4 regions of the Streptomyces sp. NPDC059917 genome follow, and region 1 is predicted to be linked to each of the others. Evidence: riboswitches for the same ligand, from Rfam matches in the RefSeq annotation. Region 1 holds a riboswitch; each other region holds the start of a gene.

Region 1 (4,912 bases):
GTCGGCGGCCAGGCGGGCCGCGTTCAGGGTGCGGACGTGCTGGGCGGTGGGGACGAGCACCTTGCCGCCGAGGTGGCCGCACTTCTTCTCGGAGGCCAGCTGGTCCTCGTAGTGGATGCCCGCCGCGCCCGCCGCGATCATGGCCTTGGTCAGCTCGAAGGCGTTGAGGGGGCCACCGAAACCGGCTTCCGCGTCCGCCACGATCGGGGCCAGCCAGTCGGTGGTGTCCGCGCCGCCCTCGGCGGTGGCGATCTGGTCGGCGCGCAGCAGGGCGTTGTTGATCCGACGGACCACCTGGGGCACCGAGTTGACCGGGTACAGGCTCTGGTCGGGGTAGGTGTGGCCGGCCTGGTTGGCATCGGCCGCGACCTGCCAGCCGGACAGGTAGATCGCCTGGAGTCCGGCCCGGACCTGCTGGACGGCCTGGCCGCCGGTGAGGGCGCCCAGGGCGTGGATGTAGTCCTGCTCGTGCAGCTGGCGCCACAGCCGCTCGGCGCCGCGCCGGGCCAGGGTGTGCTCCTCGCGGACGCTGCCGGAGAGTCGGACGACGTCCTCGGCGGAGTGGGTCCGCTCGATGCCCGCCCAGCGGGGGTCGTCGGCCCACCGCCGCGCCAGTTCCCGGGCCGCCGCCGTCGTCGTTCCCGCCTGAGCCCGAGCCTGATCCTGAGCCTGCTGCGCGGCCATGGCCGTCTCCCCTTGAGTTCACGTCAAAAAGTGGACATGTGAAAGGTGCGAATGAGACATCGACGCGTCACCGGGTGACACTCGGTGCACCCTGCACACCGTGCGGCGCGGTCCGCCTTCCCCGCCCATCGGGCGCATCGGCGGGCTTTCCTGGCCGCAGTCCGACTCTGACAGTGGCACCGAGTGCCATCAACCGTGGCCGCATGCCAGGTTCTGCGCATCTTCTCCGCCGCGATTGCCAAGGTTGCGAAGGGTGCGCGGTCCGCGGCGGCGCCTACACTCACCTTCCTACTCACTGGTAGGTGCGACGGGGGGCACGATGGGCAAGACCTACGCGGGGGCGCGGCTGCGGCGGCTGCGCGAGGAGCGGCGGCTCAGCCAGGCCGAGTTGGCGCGCCGACTGGAGATCTCCCCCAGCTACCTGAACCAGATGGAGCACGACTCCCGCCCGCTCACGGTGCCCGTGCTGCTCCGGCTCACGGAGGCCTTCGGCGTCGATCCGGGCTTCTTCGCGGAGCGGGACGGCGCGCGCACCCTCGCGGACCTGCGCGAGGCCCTGGCCGACGACATCACGGCCGCCCGGGTCTCGGCCTCCGAACTGGCCGAGCTGGTCCAGCGGTTGCCGGCCCTCGCCGGGGTCCTGCTCGACCTGGGGCGGCGCAACGTGGCCCTGACGGAGCGGCTCGCGGACGCCGCGGACGGCAGGGCCGGGGGGACCGTCGGCGGACCCCGGCCGCCGCACGAGGAGATCCGCGAGTTCTTCTACCGCCGCCAGAACTACCTCCACGACACCGATCTCGCGGCCGAGGCCCTGGCGAAGGCGATCGGCATCCGCCCCGGCGGCGTACTGCCCGCCCTCGCGGACCGGCTGGCCGAGCGGCACGGCGTACGCCTGGCCCCGGACGCCGACCGGCTGCACCGCTACGACCCCGCGCGGCGGACCCTGCACCTGTCGCCGCGCCTGCTCCCCGGGCAGCAGGCGTTCCGCATGGCCACCCAGCTCGCGCTCCTCGAACACGGGGCGGGTCTGTCCGCCCTCGCCTCGGAGGACTTCGAGGCGGGCTCGGCCGCTTGGTCGCTGGCCCGCATCGGCATCGCGAACTACTTCGCCGCGGCGCTGGTGCTCCCGTACCCGGCCTTCCACGCGGCGGCCGAGGAGGAGCGCTACGACATCGAGAAGCTCACCGTGCGCTTCGGCCTGGGTTACGAGACGGTCTGCCACCGCCTCAGCACCCTCCAGCGGCCGCGCCTGCGGGGCGTCCCGTTCTCCTTCGTCCGCGTCGACCGGGCCGGGAACATGTCCAAGCGGCAGTCCGCCACCGGCTTCCACTTCTCCCGGGCGGGCGGCACCTGCCCGCTGTGGAACGTCTACGAGGCCTTCGCCGCCCCCGGCCGCATCCACGTCCAGATCGCCGCCATGCCCGACGGCGCGCGCCACCTGTGGACCGCCCGGGCCGTCACCCGGCACCGCGGCGGTTGGGGCGAGCCCGGCAAGACCTTCGCGATCGGCCTCGGGTGCGAGATCCGGCACGCCTCCCGCCTGGTCTACTCCGACGGGCTCGACCTCGCCAACGCCTCGGCCGCCACGCCGATCGGCATGGGCTGCCGCCTCTGCGAACGCCTCGAATGCCCCCAGCGCGCCGCTCCCCCGCTCGGGCGAACGCTCGCGGTGGACGAGAACAGCAGCACCTTCGTGCCCTACCCGGTCGTCACCGAGGGCGATTGAGCGGGCCGGTCGCCCGCCCGGGCCGGTGGGCGTGGCGGGGGCGGCGGGGGTGGACTTACTAGGACGTCCAACTATATGTTCGTGGCACAAGGTCCGCGGTGCAGGGAAGCCGGTGTGAATCCGGCACGGTCCCGCCACTGTGACCGGGGAGTGTGCTGCCCTCCACACGCCACTGACGCTGTCACGTCGGCGAGGCGGACGGCACGCGGTGATCCGGGAGTCAGGTTACCGGCCGCGGAACGTTCCGTGTTGTCCACGAGGATGGAGCAGACACGCATGGCACCGGTCCGTACCCACGACCCTGGTGATCCGGCGGAGCGAGCGGCGACCCCCGCGCTCTAGCTCTCGGGCCGCCCCCGGCAGCCCTGTCCCACGGCACCCCACGCGACGGACCCGAACCGGGTCCGGTCGCCGGTGCGCCGTGCCGTCCCCGGATCCTCACCTGACGAGAGCAGGCTCCCATGGTCCGCGAACTCACCCATTTCATCGGCGGAAAGCACACCACCGGCACGTCCGGCCTCTTCGCCGACGTCCACGACCCCAACACCGGCGCCGTCCAGGCCCGGGTCCCGCTCGCCGGACGCGCCGACACCGAGGCCGCCATCGCCGACGCCGAGGCGGCGCAGCGCGAGTGGGGCGAGTGGAACCCGCAGCGCCGCGCCCGTGTACTGCTGCGCTTCCTGCAACTGATCGCGGGCGAAAGGGAGTCACTGGCCCGACTGCTGTCGGCCGAACACGGCAAGACCGTCGCCGACGCCCACGGCGACATCCAACGCGGCCTGGAGGTGGTCGAGTTCGCCGCGGGCATCCCCCACCTCCTCAAGGGCGAGTTCACCGACAACGCCGGGAGCGGCATCGACGTGCACTCCCTGCGCTCACCGCTCGGCGTCGTCGCGGGCATCACCCCCTTCAACTTCCCCGCGATGATCCCGCTGTGGAAGGCCGCCCCCGCGCTCGCCTGCGGCAACGCCTTCGTCCTCAAGCCCTCGGAGCGGGACCCCTCCGTACCCCTGCGCCTCGCCGAGCTGTTCCTCGAAGCGGGGCTGCCGCCCGGCGTGTTCAACGTGGTCAACGGCGGCAAGGAGGCGGTCGACACGCTGCTGACGGACCCCCGGGTGCAGGCGCTGGGCTTCGTCGGCTCCACGCCGATCGCCGCGCACATCTACGCCACCGCCGCCGCCCACGGCAAGCGCGCCCAGTGCTTCGGCGGCGCCAAGAACCACATGATCGTGATGCCGGACGCCGATCTCGACCAGGCCGTCGACGCCCTCATCGGGGCGGGCTACGGCTCGGCCGGTGAGCGCTGCATGGCGATCGCCGTCGCCGTCCCCGTCGGCGAGGAGACCGCCGACGCGCTGGTCGCCCGCCTGGGGGAGCGCATCGCCACCCTGCGGATCGGCCGCTCCGACGACGCCGACGCCGACTTCGGCCCGCTGGTCAGCCGGGACGCGCTGGACCGGGTCCGGCGCTACGTCGACATCGGGGTCAACGAGGGCGCCGAACTCGTCGTCGACGGGCGCGGGTTCACCCTGCCCGGGCACGAGAACGGCTTCTTCGCCGGGGCCTCCCTCTTCGACCGCGTCACCCCGCGGATGCGGATCTACCGCGAGGAGATCTTCGGCCCGGTGCTGTGCGTCGCCCGTGCGGCGGACTACGAGGAGGCACTGCGGCTGCCCACCGAGCACCCGTACGGCAACGGCGTCGCGATCTTCACCCGCGACGGGGACACCGCCCGCGACTTCACCCGCCGCGTCGGCGCCGGCATGGTCGGCGTCAACGTGCCCATCCCGGTCCCCGTCGCCTACCACACCTTCGGCGGCTGGAAGCGGTCCGGCTTCGGCGACCTGGGCCAGCACGGCCCCGACTCGATCCGCTTCTACACCCGTACCAAGACCGTCACCTCGCGCTGGCCCTCCGGGGCCAAGGAGGGCGCGAGCTTCACCATCCCGACGATGGGCTGAGCCGGTGACCACCACACTGACCCCCGATCAGCTCGCCCTCGCCGAGGTCACGCTCGACTTCGCGCAGGAGCAGCTCGGTCCGTACGCCGTCGGCTGGGACCAGGACAAGCACTTCCCGGTGGACGTGCTCCGCAAGGCGGCCGACCTCGGACTCGGCGGCGTCTACGTCCGCGAGGAGCACGGCGGTTCGGGCCTGAGCCGCGCCGACGGCGTCCTCGTCTTCGAGGCCCTCGCCACCGGGTGCCCCTCCATCGCCGGATACCTGTCCATCCACAACATGGTCGCCTGGATGATCGACCGCTACGGCGACCGCGTCCAGCGCGACCGGTGGCTCCCCGCCCTGTGCTCGGCCCGCTCGCTCGGCAGCTACTGCCTGACCGAACCGGGCGCCGGGTCGGACGCCGCCGCGCTGCGCACCCGGGCCGAACGGGTGGGCGACGACTACGTCCTGAGCGGGGTCAAGCAGTTCATCTCGGGTGCGGGCGCCGCCGAGGTGTACGTCGTCATGGCGCGCACCGGCGGTGAGGGTCCGGGCGGGATC
Region 2 (4,912 bases), on a different contig from region 1:
CTCGTCGGCGCGATCCTCTGGAACCTCGTCACCTGGCTGGTCGGCCTCCCCTCCAGCTCCTCGCACGCCCTGATGGGCGGCCTGGTCGGCGCGGCCGTCGCCTCCGCCGGCCTCGGCGCCGTCAACGGCGGCACGCTCGTCACGAAGGTGCTGCTCCCCGCGGTCGCCGCGCCGATCGTCGCCGGTGTGGCCGCGATGCTGGCCTCCAAGCTGACCTACAAGCTGGGCGGCAACGTCGACAAGAAGACCTCCGCCAAGGGCTACAAGGCCGGTCAGATCGCCTCGGCCGGTCTCGTCTCCCTCGCGCACGGCACCAACGACGCGCAGAAGACCATGGGCATCATCACCCTCGCGCTGGTCGCGGGCGGGGCGCTCGCGCCCGGCTCCAACCCGCCGGTCTGGGTCATCGTCTCCGCCGGCATGGCGATCGCGATGGGCACCTACCTGGGCGGCTGGCGCATCATCCGCACCATGGGCAGCGGCCTGACCGACCTCCAGCCGCAGCAGGGCTTCGCGGCCCAGACCTCGGCCGCGAGCGTCATCCTGGCCTCCTCCAGCCTCGGCTTCTCCCTCTCCACCACCCACGCCTGCTCCGGCGCGGTCATGGGCGCGGGTCTCGGTCGCAAGGGCGGCGTGGTCCGCTGGTCCACCGCCAGCCGGATGTTCATCGCCTGGGGCCTGACCCTTCCGGCCGCCGCCCTGGTGGCCGCGGGCGCCGAGCTGGTCATGCGCACCGGTGACGTCGGCGTCGCCGCCGTCGCCCTCTTCCTCGTCGGCTCCTGCGTCGCCATCTGGCTGATCTCGCGCCGCCAGGTCGTCGACCACACCAACGTGAACGAGGCCGCGGGCACCGCCGACAGCACGGTCGAGGCGCCGGGCGTGGTCACCACCGCGATCGCCGCCGTGGCCGTCCCCCCGGTCGCGGGCACCACCGCCGCGGTCACGGACGAGGCCTTCAAGGCGACCATCCCGACCCCGGCCCCGGCCGCTCCCCCGGCACCGGCGGCGCCCGCCGCCGCGGTCTGACCCACAGAGGAATCGGCAGTATGAAGATCGACTGGGCAGCACTCGGCTCCGTGTTCGGCGTCAGCCTCTCCGCGACCGTCGCCCTCGTGACCCTCTTCACCCTGGGCATCGTGGGCCTGTCGAAGCACGAGACCGCCACCGGCCAGGGCGACACCGCCCACCTGGCGCGCACCGGCGCGTACGCCTGCTTCGCACTGTGCGCGGTGGCCGTCGGCTACGCGATCTACCTGATCGTCAGCTGACACCCCGGACACCCCCGGGCGCCCCTCCCGCACCAGCACGTCCGAAAGCTCCCTCCGGCCCGCGGCCGGGGGGAGCTTTCGCAGGTCAACGGCAAGTTGACGGGCGTTCGCGGTGCGTGGTGGACTGCCCGAGCCAATACGGCGGCATGAAGAGGAAGTCCGGTGCGAATCCGGCGCGGTCCCGCCACTGTCACCGAGGAGCCGAAGGCTCCCGGAAGCCAGGAACTCTCGCCACCGGACACGTCGAACCAGGGCGCGGACCCTGAGTGAGGACCTACCTGCCACATGCGTGCCGATCGCGTTTTCGCGTACGGCGCGACGGCCGGCCTGATCGGCGACCGGATCCTCGGTGATCCGCGCCGCGGGCATCCCGTCGCCGCCTTCGGGCGGGCCGCCGCCACCGTCGAACGAGCCCTGTGGGGCAAGAGCCGCGCCCGGGGCGCGGTCCACGCCCTGGTGTGCGCCGGGGGCGCGGCCGCCGTCGGCGCGCTCGGCGCCCGCGCCGTGCGCTCCCGGACTGCCGCCGCCCGCATCGCCCTGACCGCCGCCGCGACCTGGGCGGTGGTCGGCGGCACCTCGCTGGGCCGCGAGGCCCGCGCCATCGGGGGCGCGCTCGCCGCCGGGGACACCGAGGTGGCCCGCGAGCGGCTGCCGCACCTGTGCGGGCGCGACCCGCAGGCCCTGGACGAGCAGCAGATCGCCCGCGCCGTCGTGGAGTCGGTCGCCGAGAACACCTCCGACGCCGTCGTCGGCGCCCTGGTCTGGGGCGCCCTGGCGGGAGTGCCCGGGCTGCTGGGCTTCCGCGCCGTGAACACCCTCGACGCGATGGTCGGCCACAAGTCCCCCCGCTACCTGCGCTACGGCTGGGCCTCGGCCCGGCTCGACGACGTCGCGGGCTGGCCGGGCGCGCGGCTGACCGCGCTGGCCGCCGTGCTGGCCGGACCGGACCGGCGGGGCGCCGTACGGGCCTGGCGCGCGGACGCCTCGGCGCACCCCAGCCCGAACGCCGGACCGGTGGAGGCCTCCTTCGCCGGGGCGCTCGGGGTCCGCCTCGGCGGGACCCTGGCGTACGCCGGGCGCGTGGAGCACCGGGCGGTGCTGAACGGGGCGGCGGGCCGCCCGGTCGAGGTCGCGGACATCGAGCGGGCCGTACGGCTCTCGCGCCGGGTGACCTGGATCTCCCTCGGGGCCTGCGTGTCCTTGCGGCTGTTGGTGGCACATTGCACGTCGGGCCGCAGCGGTCCGACCCGTACGACGAAGGCGAAGGGACGCGGATGAGCGGCGCACGGCGCGGCGGGGGGCTCCTGGTCGCCGGGACCACCTCCGACGCGGGCAAGAGCGTGGTCACGGCGGGCATCTGCCGCTGGCTGGCCCGCCAGGGCGTGAAGGTGGCCCCCTTCAAGGCCCAGAACATGTCGCTGAACTCCTTCGTCACCCTGGAGGGCGCCGAGATCGGCCGCGCCCAGGCGATGCAGGCCCAGGCGGCCCGGGTCGAGCCGACCGCGCTGATGAACCCGGTGCTGCTCAAGCCCGGCAGCGACAGCAGCAGCCAGGTGGTGCTGCTGGGCAAGCCGGTGGGCGAGATGAGCGCGCGCGGCTACCACGGGGGCCGTCAGGAGCAGTTGCTCGGCATCGTCACGGACTGCCTGGAGCAGCTGCGGGGCACGTATGACGCCGTGATCTGCGAGGGGGCGGGCAGTCCGGCCGAGATCAACCTGCGGCGCACGGACATCGTGAACATGGGGATCGCGCGGGCCGCGCGCTTCCCGGTGGTCGTGGTCGGCGACATCGACCGCGGCGGGGTCTTCGCCTCGTTCTTCGGCACGACGGCGCTGCTGTCCCCCGAGGACCAGTCGCTGATCGCGGGCTACCTCGTCAACAAGTTCCGCGGCGACGTCTCCCTGCTGGAGCCGGGCATGGAGATGCTGCGGGGCCTGACCGGGCGGGCGACGTACGGCGTGCTCCCCTTCCAGCACGGCCTCGGCATCGACGAGGAGGACGGCCTGCGCGTCTCCCTGCGCGGCGCCGTACGGGAATCCGTGGTCGCCCCGCCGGTCGGCGAGGACGTGCTGCGGGTCGCCGTCTGCGCGGTGCCCCTGATGTCGAACTTCACGGACGTCGACGCGCTGGCCGCCGAACCGGGCGTCGTGGTGCGCTTCGTGGACCGGGCCGAGGAACTGGCCGACGCCGACCTGGTCGTCGTACCGGGCACCCGCGGCACCGTGAAGGCGCTGGCCTGGCTGCGCGAGCGCGGGCTCGCCAACGCGCTGGCCCGGCGGGCCGCCGAGGGGCGCCCGGTGCTGGGCATCTGCGGCGGCTTCCAGGCGCTGGGCGAATCCATCGACGACGAGGTCGAATCCCGGGCCGGGGTCGTCGACGGGCTCGGGCTGCTACCGGTGCGCGTGCGCTTCGAGCGGGAGAAGACGCTCGCCCGGCCGAGCGGGCACGCGCTGGGCGAGGCCGTCGAGGGGTACGAGATCCACCACGGCGTGGCCGACGTGCGGGGCGGGACCCCCTTCCTGGACGGGTGCCGGGTCGGCGAGGTGTGGGGCACCCACTGGCACGGGTCGCTGGAGAGCGACGGCTTCCGGCGGGCCTTCCTGCGGGAGGTCGCGCGCGCGGCCGGGCGGCGGTTCGTACCGGCGCCGGACACGTCCTTCGGGGCGCTGCGGGAGGAACAGCTCGACCTGCTGGGCGATCTGATCGAGGAACACGCGGACACCGGTGCGCTGCTGCGGCTGATCGAGGGCGGGGCGCCCTCGGGCCTGCCCTTCCTCCCCCCGGGTGCGCCGTGAGGGCGGCCCGGGCCCTGCGGGCGGCCGTCTCTTCCCCACCCCTCCCCGAACCCGGCGGGATCCTCGCCCCCGACCACCGCGTGGACCCTTCGATCCCCGCATGCGCGGGGAGCACCAGCGGTGAACACCACATGAGCACGCCGTACCCGGGGCCATCCCTGCGCAGGCAGGGAGCACTCGGCAACCCTTGCGCGATCGGAGCACGTCGGCTCGCGTATCGGCACGAACCACTCGAAGGAGCGACCGTCTCATGAGCAGCCCCCGTTTCCCCTTCTCGGCCGTAGTCGGGCAGGACGACCTGCGCCTGGCGCTCCTGCTCAACGCCGTGAGCCCCGCGGTCGGCGGCGTGCTCGTGCGCGGCGAGAAGGGGACCGCCAAGTCCACCGCCGTCCGCGCGCTGGCGACGCTGCTGCCGCAGGTCGACGTGGTCCCCGGCTGCCGGTTCAGCTGCGCGCCCACCGCGCCCGACCCGGCCTGCCCCGACGGCCCGCACGAGAGCGGTCCGGGCACGGCGCGGCCCGCGCGGATGGTGGAGCTGCCGGTCGGTGCCTCCGAGGACCGGCTGGTGGGCGCCCTCGACATCGAACGCGCCCTGTCAGAAGGCGTGAAGTCCTTCGAGCCGGGCCTGCTGGCCGACGCGCACCGCGGGATCCTCTACGTCGACGAGGTCAACCTGCTGCACGACCACCTCATCGACCTGCTCCTCGACGCGGCGGCGATGGGCGCCTCCTACGTGGAGCGCGAGGGCGTCTCCGTCCGGCACGCGGCCCGCTTCCTGCTGGTCGGCACGATGAACCCGGAGGAGGGCGAGCTGCGGCCGCAGCTGCTGGACCGCTTCGGGCTGACCGT
Region 3 (4,912 bases), on a different contig from region 1:
GAGGTGCGCACGGCCCGCGCCGCCGGGATCGACGGCTTCACCCTCGACCTGCTCTCCCTCTCCGGCCCCAACTGGGACCGCGCCAACCTCCTCATGGAGGCGGCCCGTTCGGTCGACCCCGCCTTCAAGATCATGCTGATGCCGGACATGACCTCCCTCAAGACCGACGACCCGGCCGTGCTCGCGACCGCGCTCGCCGCCCTCGCCGCGGCGCCCGCCGCGCACCGCCTGGGCGACGGTCGGCTGGTCGTCTCCCCCTTCAAGGCCGAGGAGAAGGACGTCGCCTGGTGGAGCCGGGTGATCGACCTGCTGAGGTCGAAGCACGGCATCCGCACCGCGTTCGTCCCGCTCTTCCTCGACTTCGCCGCGCACGGCGCGCGGTTCGCGCCCATCAGCTACGGGTTCTCCGAGTGGGGCAGCCGCAGCTACGTCGGCCAGGACGGCGCGGCCGACGACGTCCGGCGCGCGCACGAGGCGGGCAAGATCTGGATGCAGCCGGTCTCCGTCCAGGACGCCCGCCCCAACCAGGGGATCTACGACGAGGCCGGGAACACCGCCACCCTGCGCTCCACCTGGACGCACGCCATCGACGACGGCGCCGACTGGGTGCAGCTGACCACCTGGAACGACTACTCGGAGGGCAGCCAGTTCGCCCCCTCCCTGCACAACGGCCACACCTACCTGGACATCTCCTCCTACTACCTGACCCGGTTCAAGACGGGCTCCTGGCCGCGGATCGTCCGGGACACGCTCTACCTGACCTCGCGCACCCAGTTCGCCGCGGCCGACCCGACCGGGACCCAGTCCCTGGTGATGTCCCTGCGCAAGGGCAGCGCCGCGCCTCGGGACGCGGTGGAGGTGCTCAGCTTCCTGACCGCCCCGGCCACCGTCCGTACCGCGACCGGCGGGGACGCGGACGCCTACGAGGCCCCCGCCGGAGTCCGGTCGCACCTGCTGGAGCTGCGCTCCGGCACCAGCTCGGCCCGGGCGGTCCGCGACGGGGTCACCTCGACCTCGGTCGAGCTGTCGTACCCGGTGGACCGCACGGTCGCGGTCCAGGACCTCCAGTACTACGGGGCGACCAGCGGCCGCACGTCACCGTAGGGACTTTGGGACCCTCTCCCGGGACGAAGGTCACCCAATATCTTGTGGTCGCGCTGGGCGGTCATATCCATATGTAGTGTTGGCCCTGCCGGTTCGGCGGGGCCACGCTCATGTCCGCCCCGACCGAGGCAACAGGGAACCCGATGCGAATCCGGGACTGCCCCGCAACGGTGAGCGCACGCCCTTCCCCCGACGGGGACGGGGCGCCGCGCGAGTCCGACACCTGCCGGCCAACGAACCACACTTCCGTGCCGAGCCTCGTGGGAGGGCTGCCGTGACCGCTGCCGTAGACGCCGTGGAGACCGTGACCGAATACCTGGAGCGCCGGGACTGGAGGGTCAACGCCAACGCCAACCAGGGCTACTCGCTCGGCGGCCTGATCCTGAACGCGGCGGGCAAGGTGACGGCGAACTACTGGCTGGAGCGCGTCTACCCGGCCGAGATCGCCGCCGCCCACCGCGAGGGCGACTTCCACATCCACGACCTGGACATGCTCTCCGGCTACTGCGCGGGCTGGTCCCTGCGCACCCTGCTGACCGAGGGGTTCAACGGGGTCCCCGGCCAGATCGACTCCGGCCCGCCCCGGCACCTGTCCTCGGCCGTCGGCCAGATCGTCAACTTCCTCGGCACCCTCCAGAACGAATGGGCGGGCGCCCAGGCCTTCTCCTCCTTCGACACCTACCTCGCCCCCTACGTCCGCCTCGACGCGATGACGTACGCCCAGGTCAGGCAGTGTGTCCAGGAGCTGGTGCACAATCTGAACGTGCCCTCGCGCTGGGGCACCCAGACCCCCTTCACCAACCTCACCTTCGACTGGACCTGCCCCGAGGACCTGCGCGATCAGGTCCCCGTGATCGGCGGGGTCGAAGCGGACTTCACCTACGGCGAGCTCCAGCACGAGATGGACCTGATCAACCGGGCCTACATCGAGGTCATGACGGAGGGCGACGCCACCGGCCGGGTCTTCACCTTCCCGATCCCCACCTACAACATCACCCGGGACTTCCCCTGGGAGAGCGAGAACGCCGAGCGGCTCTTCGCGATGACCGCCAAGTACGGGCTCCCCTACTTCCAGAACTTCATCAACTCCGAGCTGTCCCCGCACATGATCCGCTCGATGTGCTGCCGCCTCCAGCTCGACCTCACCGAGCTGCTCAAGCGCGGCAACGGCCTCTTCGGCAGCGCCGAACAGACCGGCTCCCTCGGCGTGGTCACGCTCAACTGCGCCCGCCTCGGCCACCTGCACGCGGGCGACGAGGACGCCCTGATGGCCGCCGTGGACCGGCTGTGCGAGCTGGCCAAGGACAGCCTGGAGCTGAAGCGGATCACCGTCCAGGACCTGATCGACGGCGGACTGTTCCCCTACACCAAGCGCTACTTGGGCACCCTGCGCAACCACTTCTCGACCATCGGGGTCAACGGGATCAACGAGATGATCCGCAACTTCTCCGGGGACGCGGACGACATCACCACCGAGGCCGGGCACGCGCTGGCCGTCCGCCTGCTGGACCGCGTCCGCGCCCGCATGGTGGAGTTCCAGGAGCGCACCGGGAACCTCTACAACCTGGAGGCCACCCCGGCCGAAGGGACGACGTACCGCTTCGCCAAGGAGGACCGGCGGCGGTACCCCGAGATCCTCCAGGCGGGCACGGACGCCAACCCCTACTACACCAACTCCTCGCAGCTGCCCGTCGGGTGGACCGACGACCCCTTCGAGGCGCTGGAGCGGCAGGACGAACTCCAGGCCAAGTACACCGGCGGCACGGTCCTGCACCTCTACATGACGGAGCGGATCCCCACCGCCGAGGCCTGCCGGTCCCTGGTGCGCCGCTCCCTGGAGCGCTTCCGGCTGCCCTACCTCACGGTCACCCCGACCTTCTCGATCTGCGCCGAACACGGCTACCTCGCGGGGGAGCAGCCCAACTGCCCGCACTGCGGAGCCGATTGCGAGGTGTGGACGCGGGTCATGGGCTACCACCGGCCGGTGTCCTCCTTCAACATCGGCAAGAAGGGCGAGCACGCCGAGCGCGTCCACTTCCGGCACGTCGGCGGAGCGCCGGGATCCGACACCGGCGCGGGCACGGGCGCAGGAGCGGGAGCCGGGGCGTGATCCGGATCGGCGGCTGGTCGCGGCTGTCCACCTGCGACTGGCCGGGCAAGCTGACCAGCACCGTCTTCTGCCAGGGCTGCCCCTGGCGGTGCGGCTACTGCCACAACCCCGACCTGCTCTCCCCGCTCGCCCCCGCCGCCATCGGCTGGGACGAGGTGCTGCGCCACCTCGCGCGGCGCACCGGCCTGCTCGACGGCGTGGTCTTCTCCGGAGGCGAACCCCTGCTCCAGCGCGACCTGGCCGAGGCGATCCGCGAGGCCCGCGCGCTGGGCCACCAGGTGGGCCTGCACACCGGCGGGGCCTTCCCGCGCCGCTTCGCCCGGCTGCTGGAGGAGGGCCTGCTGGACTGGGTCGGCTTCGACGTGAAGGCCCCGCCCGGCCGTTACGAGCGGGTCACCGGCATCGGTCACGCGGCGGCCTCGGCCGAGGCGAGCCTGCGCCTCCTGCTCGCCTCCGGCGTCCCGCACCAACTGCGCACCACCGTCGATCCGGCGCACCTGGACGCACGGGCCCTGGCGGATCTCGACGGCTGGTTGGCCGAACTCGGCGCCGGGAGTTCGGTCCGCCAGGTGATGCGGCCGTCCGCCGTGGCGTAATTGGCCCTACCGGATCATGCGGTCGCCCCCGCATGATCCGTCGGGGCAGCACCACCGCTGCCACCCGCCGCGCCGCACACCCCGGAGGCACCCGTGACCGAGCCCATCACCCCGTCGGCCTTCCCCGGCGGGGCCGGACTCTTCCGCCTGGACCCGGACATCGCCCACCTCAACCACGGTTCCTTCGGCGCCGTGCCGATACCCGTGCAGGACGCCCACCAGGCCCTGCGCGAGGAGATGCACGCCGATCCCGACACCTTCTTCGTCGGCGTGGGCGACCGGGTGGCCGCCGCCCGGGCCAGGATCGCCGCCCACCTCGACCCGGCCGCCGACCCGGAGGGCATGTCCTTCATCTCCAACGCCACCGAGGGCGCCAACCTGGCCCTGGACGCCCTGCGGCTCGCCGACGGCGAGGAGATCCTGGTCACCGACCACGGCTACGGCACCGTCGTCGAGGCCGCCGCCCGCCGCGCCCCGCTCAACCGCGTCGCCCTCGACCCGGACCTGCCCGACGAGGACGCCGTGCGCGAAGCCGTACTGGCCGGCCTCACCCCGCGCACCAAGGCCGCCGTCCTGGACCACATCAGCTCGCCCACCGCCCGGCTGATCGCCTCCCCGCGGCTGCTCGCCGACCTCGCCGAGCGCGGGATCACCACCATCGTCGACGGCGCGCACGCCCTCGGCATGCTCCCCGAGCCGCTCGCCGCAGGGGCCGACTTCTGGTTCGGCAACCTGCACAAGTGGGGCTACGCGCCCTCGGGCAGCGCGATCCTCTCGATCGCGGACCCGGCGCACCGGGAGCGGATCCGGCCCCTGGTCCGCTCCTGGGAGGACCACCTGGGCTACCCGCGCTCCGTGGAGGGCCGGGCCACCGTCGACTACACCGGCTGGCTCGCCTCCCCGGAGGGCCTGGACCTGCTGGCCGGGCTCGACGCCACCAAGGTACGGGCGCACAACAGCGCCCTGGTCGACTACGGGAGCGCCCTGCTCGCCGAGCTGCCCGGGGTGGTCCCGCTGCCGCACACCGAGGGGCTCGCGATCCGCGCGCTGCGGCTGCCGCCGGGCACCGCGCGGACCCCGGAGGAAGCCCGGGCCCTGCGCG
Region 4 (4,912 bases), on a different contig from region 1:
ATCGCACCGCTGAACGCCACCAGCACCCCGATGACCAGGGAGGTCAGCACGAAGACGGCGGCCCGGAAGCGACCGGTGTCGAGTCCGAGGGTCCGCGCGTCCTCCTCACCGGCGAGCAGCAGGTCCAGCGGCCGGGCGAGGCCGAGCAGCAGCCCGGTCCCCACGGCCAGGACGGCCGCGGGCAGGGCCAGTTCGTCCCACCGCGCCCCGCCGAGGCCCCCGAGCGTCCAGAAGAGGATGGAGCGGACCTCCTCGGCCCGCGCCGAGAGGACCAGCACCAGGCTGGTGAGCGCGGACAGGATGTACTGGACGGCGACCCCGGCGAGGATCAGCCGCCCGGTGGTCATGGTCCCGCCGCGCCGGGCCAGGGCGTACACGGTGACCAACGCGCCGAGCGAGCCGACGAAGGCGGCCAGGGGCAGGGTGACGCTGGTCGCGACGCCCGCGCCGAGGCCGAGCACGATGACGGCCACGGCGCCCGCGGAGGCTCCGGAGGACGCGCCGAGCAGGAACGGGTCGGCGAGCTGGTTGCGCACGAGGGCCTGCAGCACGGCGCCCGTCACGGCCAGTCCGGCGCCGACCACGGCCGCCAGCAGCACGCGCGGCATCCGGACGTCCCACACGATGGAGGCGAAGGCACCGGGGCGCGGTCCGTCCGCGACGATCTCCAGCACCTGGCCGGCGGGGATCCGCACCGGCCCCAGGGCCAGTCCCGCCACCGCACCGGCGGCGAGCGCCAGGGCGAGGAGGACGAGGACGAGCGGGGTGCGGCGGCGGTCCGCCCTCACGGGGCGTCGGGGTGCAGTTGACCGGCGAGGGATTCGACGGCGTCGGCGACGCGCACCCCGAGGACGGCCGAGGACAGCGGCAGGACGACGAACCGCCGGTCCCTGATCGCGGGAACCTGGGCGAGGGCCGGGTCGTTCAACAGGCGCTGCTTCTTGGCTTCGACGCCGGTCCCGCCGTAGTCGTAGATCAGCACGGTGTCCGGCTTGCGCTCGATGACCTTCTCCCAGGACACGTCCCCGAAGGTGTCCTTCAGGTCGGCGAAGGCGTTCGTCCCGCCCGCCAGGGAGACGATCTCGTTGCCGATGCCGTTGCCGCCCGAGGTGAAGGCCGCCGTCTCCCCGGAGTCGTAGACGAAGACGTTCGGGCGCGGCTTGTCCTTCACGCGTGCCGCGACGGCGTCGATGCGGCGCTGCTCGTCCTCGATCAGGCGCGCGCCCCGGTCGGGCACCCCGAAGGTGCGGGCCACCTCGGTGATCTCGGTCTTGAGCTGCTCGAAGCGGACCGGGCCCTGGGTGCAGTACTCCACGCTGAGACGGGTGTTGATACCGCTCTTCCCCAGCGTCTCGCGGTCGCGCCCCTGGGACTTGTCGAAGGCGCTGGAGTAACCGCCGTAGACGAAGTCGGGGTTGGCGCCGAGGAGCAGTTCCTTCGACGGGTACTCCTTCGCCAACACCTTGATCTTGTCGTAGGCGGGCCGGTAGGCGGGCAGGACGGCGTCGTCGAGGTAGGCGGTGCCGGCCATCCGGTCGCCGAGGCCGAGGGCGAGCAGCACCTCGGTGGCGTGCTGGTTCATGGCGACGGCGCGCCGGGGCGGTTCCCGGTACGTCGTGGTCACACCGCAGTTGGTCACGGTGTACGGGAACCCCGCGCCCGCGGCGCCGGACGTCGGCCGCGCCGCGCCGTCGCCCGTCGCTCCCTCCTCGGCGGCGCCGCAGGCGACGAGCGGTATCAGGAGCGTCAGGGGGGCGAGCGGGGCGAGCGCGCGCAGGGCGGCACGGAAACGCGACATGGCAGGGCCTCTCCGGGGGATCCTCGTCCCCTGGTCGAAAGGAAGTCGAAAGGAAGAGGCGGCACGTCAGTGTCTGACTCCCGGACCCGCGAGGGCCCGGTCACAGTGGCGGGACCGTACCGGTTTCACACCGGTTTCCTGGTACGCGCCGCCCGGGGGTAACCCGGACAATTCTGCCAGACCACCCGCGCCCCGACGTCGGCGCACCGGCCGCGGCGCCCCGGGGGGCGCCGACCGAGCTGAATCGATACAGCAGCTCAGGGGCGCATTGGCCGTCACATTCCTGGGGACCACTTGGGAAATCGTCGCCTCCCGCGACCCCGACCGCACCCCTCCGCACACCCCTCTGCACACCCCTCTGCACCTCCTCTGCAATCCGCCCCCTGCACCACGCCACACCCGTCACACCTGTCACACCTGGAGGACCCCCATGACCACCTCACCCCAGTGGCGGCAGCTCACCGACCACCTGATGTCCGTGCCCGAACAGGTCTACGAGGGCTGGAACAGCACGGTCGGCTGGGACAACTACACGCGGTGGGGACGCGAGTTCGGCGAGGACGGAGTCGCGTGGTGCGTCATCTTCGACTGGTGCACCTACCACGACGTCGGTCTCGACGCGATCGTGCCCAAGGTCGACAACGTCTCGGCGTTCACCGACTGGGCGCAGCGCCGCGGCCAGTGGTCCGAGTACCCGAGCGCCGGAGCGTGGGTGAACTTCGGCAACGGCGCGCACACCGAGATGGTCACCGGCTTCGACGCGGACACGGTGTACACCAAGGGCGGCAACTCCATCCGGGCCGGGGCCGCGGACCACGGGCAGGGCAACGGCGTCTGGTCGCACTCCAACCCCCGCCGCAGCAACTACCTCACCGGCTACTTCGCCCCCCGCTATCCGGACGGCGAGTGCCCGCCGACCGCCGACCCCCACGACCCCCGCGGCGGGACCGCCATCACCTCCTGGCGGTGGGCGCCACCCGTCACCGCGCCCACGTTCGAGCCGTTCCCGGGCGCGGGCTGGTTCACCACGGGCCGCCGCTCGCCGATCGTGGCGGCCATGCACGACCGCCTGGTCGCCGTCGGCTGCGACCGGTACGAGTCGAGCCGCGACAAGGACGTCATCGGCGCCGGTGACAAGAGGAGCTACGAGGCGTGGCAGCGCACGTGCGGCTTCACCGGGACCGCCGCCACCTGGCCCCCCGGCCGCACCACCTGGGATCTCCTCCAGGTCCCCAACACCTGATCCGACAGGTCCCCAACACCTGATCCGGGCGCCCCCGCGCACCCACCCGAACGCCCGAAGCCCAGGGTGAACGCGGCGCGTTCGACCTGGGCTTCGAAGGGTTCTTGCAGGGGCGGCAGGACTCGAACCTACGACATTTGGTTTTGGAGACCAACGCTCTACCAACTGAGCTACGCCCCTTCGACGGCCTTAGCTTCGCACGGGGCACGCGGATGATCCAATCGTTTCCAGCATGTGGTCACCGGACGGGACCAGCGGGCGCCCCCCGGCCGCGACGGGAAGCGTCGCAGGTGGCGGGGCCGGGCACCGAGGGGGATGGTGGGAGGTGGCCCCACGCCCGAGGAGGTTCAGCCATGCGCCGTCTGCGACCCTCCTCCGCCGCGCCCGCCCTCACCCTCGCCCTCGCGCTCGCCCTCGCCGCGCCGACCCTCCTCGGACCCGGCACCGCGCAGGCGCGGGGACGGCTCCCCGCGGGGCCCACCGGGGAGACGATCTCGCTGCGCGGCAATCGGCCCGGCGAGCTGCTCGACGTCACCCTCGTCACCGTGACCGATCCGGCGACCCCGCGCACCGCGGATCCCGCGCCGGATCCGGCGCGGCGGCTCGTCTCCGTGGAGTTCCGCCTGGTCAACACCGGGACGGCCCGCTACACCGACGCCCCGCGCGACGGCTCGTACCTCCTGGACCTGAGCGGCAAGCGGTACTCCGGTGTGGCCAGGGCCACGACGGCCGGAACGGAATTCCCGGAGGGGCTGTCCCTCGCGCCCGGCGAGCGGTCCACCGGCAGCGTCACCTTCGAGCTCCCCCGCGACGCCCGCCCGTCGGCGGTGCAGTTCGCGCTGGACGGCGGGACGGCCGACGACATCGGCCAGTGGCCCCTCTCCTGAGCCCACCTGTCCTCCGAGCCCGCCCGTCCCCTGCACGCGCCCGTCCCCCGAGCCCGCCCGTCCGCCGAACGCGACCCCGTGGGGAACCCGAACTCCCGCCGCCCCCTTGACCACTCTGGTCCAGACCAATACCTTCCGGGATGCACAGCACGCGCACAGCACGGCTCAGGAGCACCACTCCCCGCATCCGCAAAGGAAGCCCATGCGCCGCAGCACGCTCGGCAGGCTGGCCGTCGCCGCCTGTTCCTTCTCCCTCCTGGCGGCCTTCGCGCCCGCCGCGGGAGCCGCCACCGACCGCGCCGACGGCGACTACGGTCACGGGCGCACGTACAACCGCGTCGGCTACTTCACCCAATGGGGCGTCTACGGGCGCGACTTCCAGGTCAAGAACCTGGAGACCAGCGGCGCCGCCGCCAAGCTCACCCACATCAACTACGCCTTCGGCAACATCGGGGCGGACGGCAAGTGCTTCACCGGCAACGTCCCCGGCGAGGCCGACGCCTGGGCCGACTACGCCCGTCCGCTCGACGCCGCGGGCTCGGTGGACGGGGTGGCCGACACCTGGGACCAGCCGCTCGCCGGGAACTTCAACCAGTTGCGCGAGCTCAAGGCCAAGCACCCGGGCCTCAAGGCCCAGATATCGCTAGGCGGTTGGAGCTGGTCCACGTACTTCTCGGACGCGGCCCGGACCCCCGCCTCGCGCAAGGCGCTCGTCCAGTCCTGCATCGACCTCTACATCAAGGGGAACCTGCCCCAGGACGGCACCCGCGGCGGCGCCGGTGCGGCCGCCGGCCTCTTCGACGGGATCGACCTCGACTGGGAGTGGCCCGGATCGCCCGGGGACACCGACACCACCTACCGGCCCGAGGACAAGCGGAACTTCACCGCGCTGGTGCAGGAGTTCCGCACCCAGCTCGACGCCTACGGCCGGACGCAGAAGAAGAAGTACCAACTGACCGCCTTCGTTCCGACCGCCCCCGCCAA

What was found. A riboswitch is a leader RNA that binds a small molecule or an ion and turns the genes downstream of it on or off. The one in region 1 is predicted to bind cobalamin.
Region 2: another riboswitch for cobalamin. It lies ahead of ACFWAR_RS13950 (cobalamin biosynthesis protein); the one in region 1 lies ahead of ACFWAR_RS05260 (CoA-acylating methylmalonate-semialdehyde dehydrogenase).
Region 3: another riboswitch for cobalamin. It lies ahead of ACFWAR_RS32275 (ribonucleoside triphosphate reductase); the one in region 1 lies ahead of ACFWAR_RS05260 (CoA-acylating methylmalonate-semialdehyde dehydrogenase).
Region 4: another riboswitch for cobalamin. It lies ahead of ACFWAR_RS22260 (ABC transporter substrate-binding protein); the one in region 1 lies ahead of ACFWAR_RS05260 (CoA-acylating methylmalonate-semialdehyde dehydrogenase).

The regions. Positions count from the first base shown of each region.
Region 1 is NZ_JBHWLC010000006.1:3,319-8,230, forward strand. It holds gene aceA (isocitrate lyase) at 1-684, opposite strand, end outside; gene ACFWAR_RS05255 (short-chain fatty acyl-CoA regulator family protein) at 1,004-2,410, shown strand; cobalamin riboswitch at 2,476-2,662, shown strand; gene ACFWAR_RS05260 (CoA-acylating methylmalonate-semialdehyde dehydrogenase) at 2,872-4,371, shown strand; gene ACFWAR_RS05265 (acyl-CoA dehydrogenase family protein) at 4,376-4,912, shown strand, end outside.
Region 2 is NZ_JBHWLC010000019.1:43,849-48,760, forward strand. It holds gene ACFWAR_RS13940 (anion permease) at 1-1,026, shown strand, start outside; gene ACFWAR_RS13945 (hypothetical protein) at 1,047-1,268, shown strand; cobalamin riboswitch at 1,372-1,519, shown strand; gene ACFWAR_RS13950 (cobalamin biosynthesis protein) at 1,554-2,546, shown strand; partial or broken gene ACFWAR_RS13955 (cobyric acid synthase) at 2,543-4,187, shown strand; gene ACFWAR_RS13960 (putative cobaltochelatase) at 4,314-4,912, shown strand, end outside.
Region 3 is NZ_JBHWLC010000079.1:10,071-14,982, reverse strand. It holds gene ACFWAR_RS32280 (glycoside hydrolase family 71 protein) at 1-1,104, shown strand, start outside; cobalamin riboswitch at 1,177-1,350, shown strand; gene ACFWAR_RS32275 (ribonucleoside triphosphate reductase) at 1,379-3,214, shown strand; gene ACFWAR_RS32270 (anaerobic ribonucleoside-triphosphate reductase activating protein) at 3,211-3,810, shown strand; gene ACFWAR_RS32265 (aminotransferase class V-fold PLP-dependent enzyme) at 3,904-4,912, shown strand, end outside.
Region 4 is NZ_JBHWLC010000038.1:44,456-49,367, reverse strand. It holds gene ACFWAR_RS22265 (FecCD family ABC transporter permease) at 1-821, opposite strand, end outside; gene ACFWAR_RS22260 (ABC transporter substrate-binding protein) at 785-1,798, opposite strand; cobalamin riboswitch at 1,845-1,980, opposite strand; gene ACFWAR_RS22255 (peptidoglycan-binding protein) at 2,229-3,041, shown strand; tRNA gene ACFWAR_RS22250 (tRNA-Trp) at 3,149-3,221, opposite strand; gene ACFWAR_RS22245 (hypothetical protein) at 3,395-3,928, shown strand; gene ACFWAR_RS22240 (glycoside hydrolase family 18 protein) at 4,131-4,912, shown strand, end outside.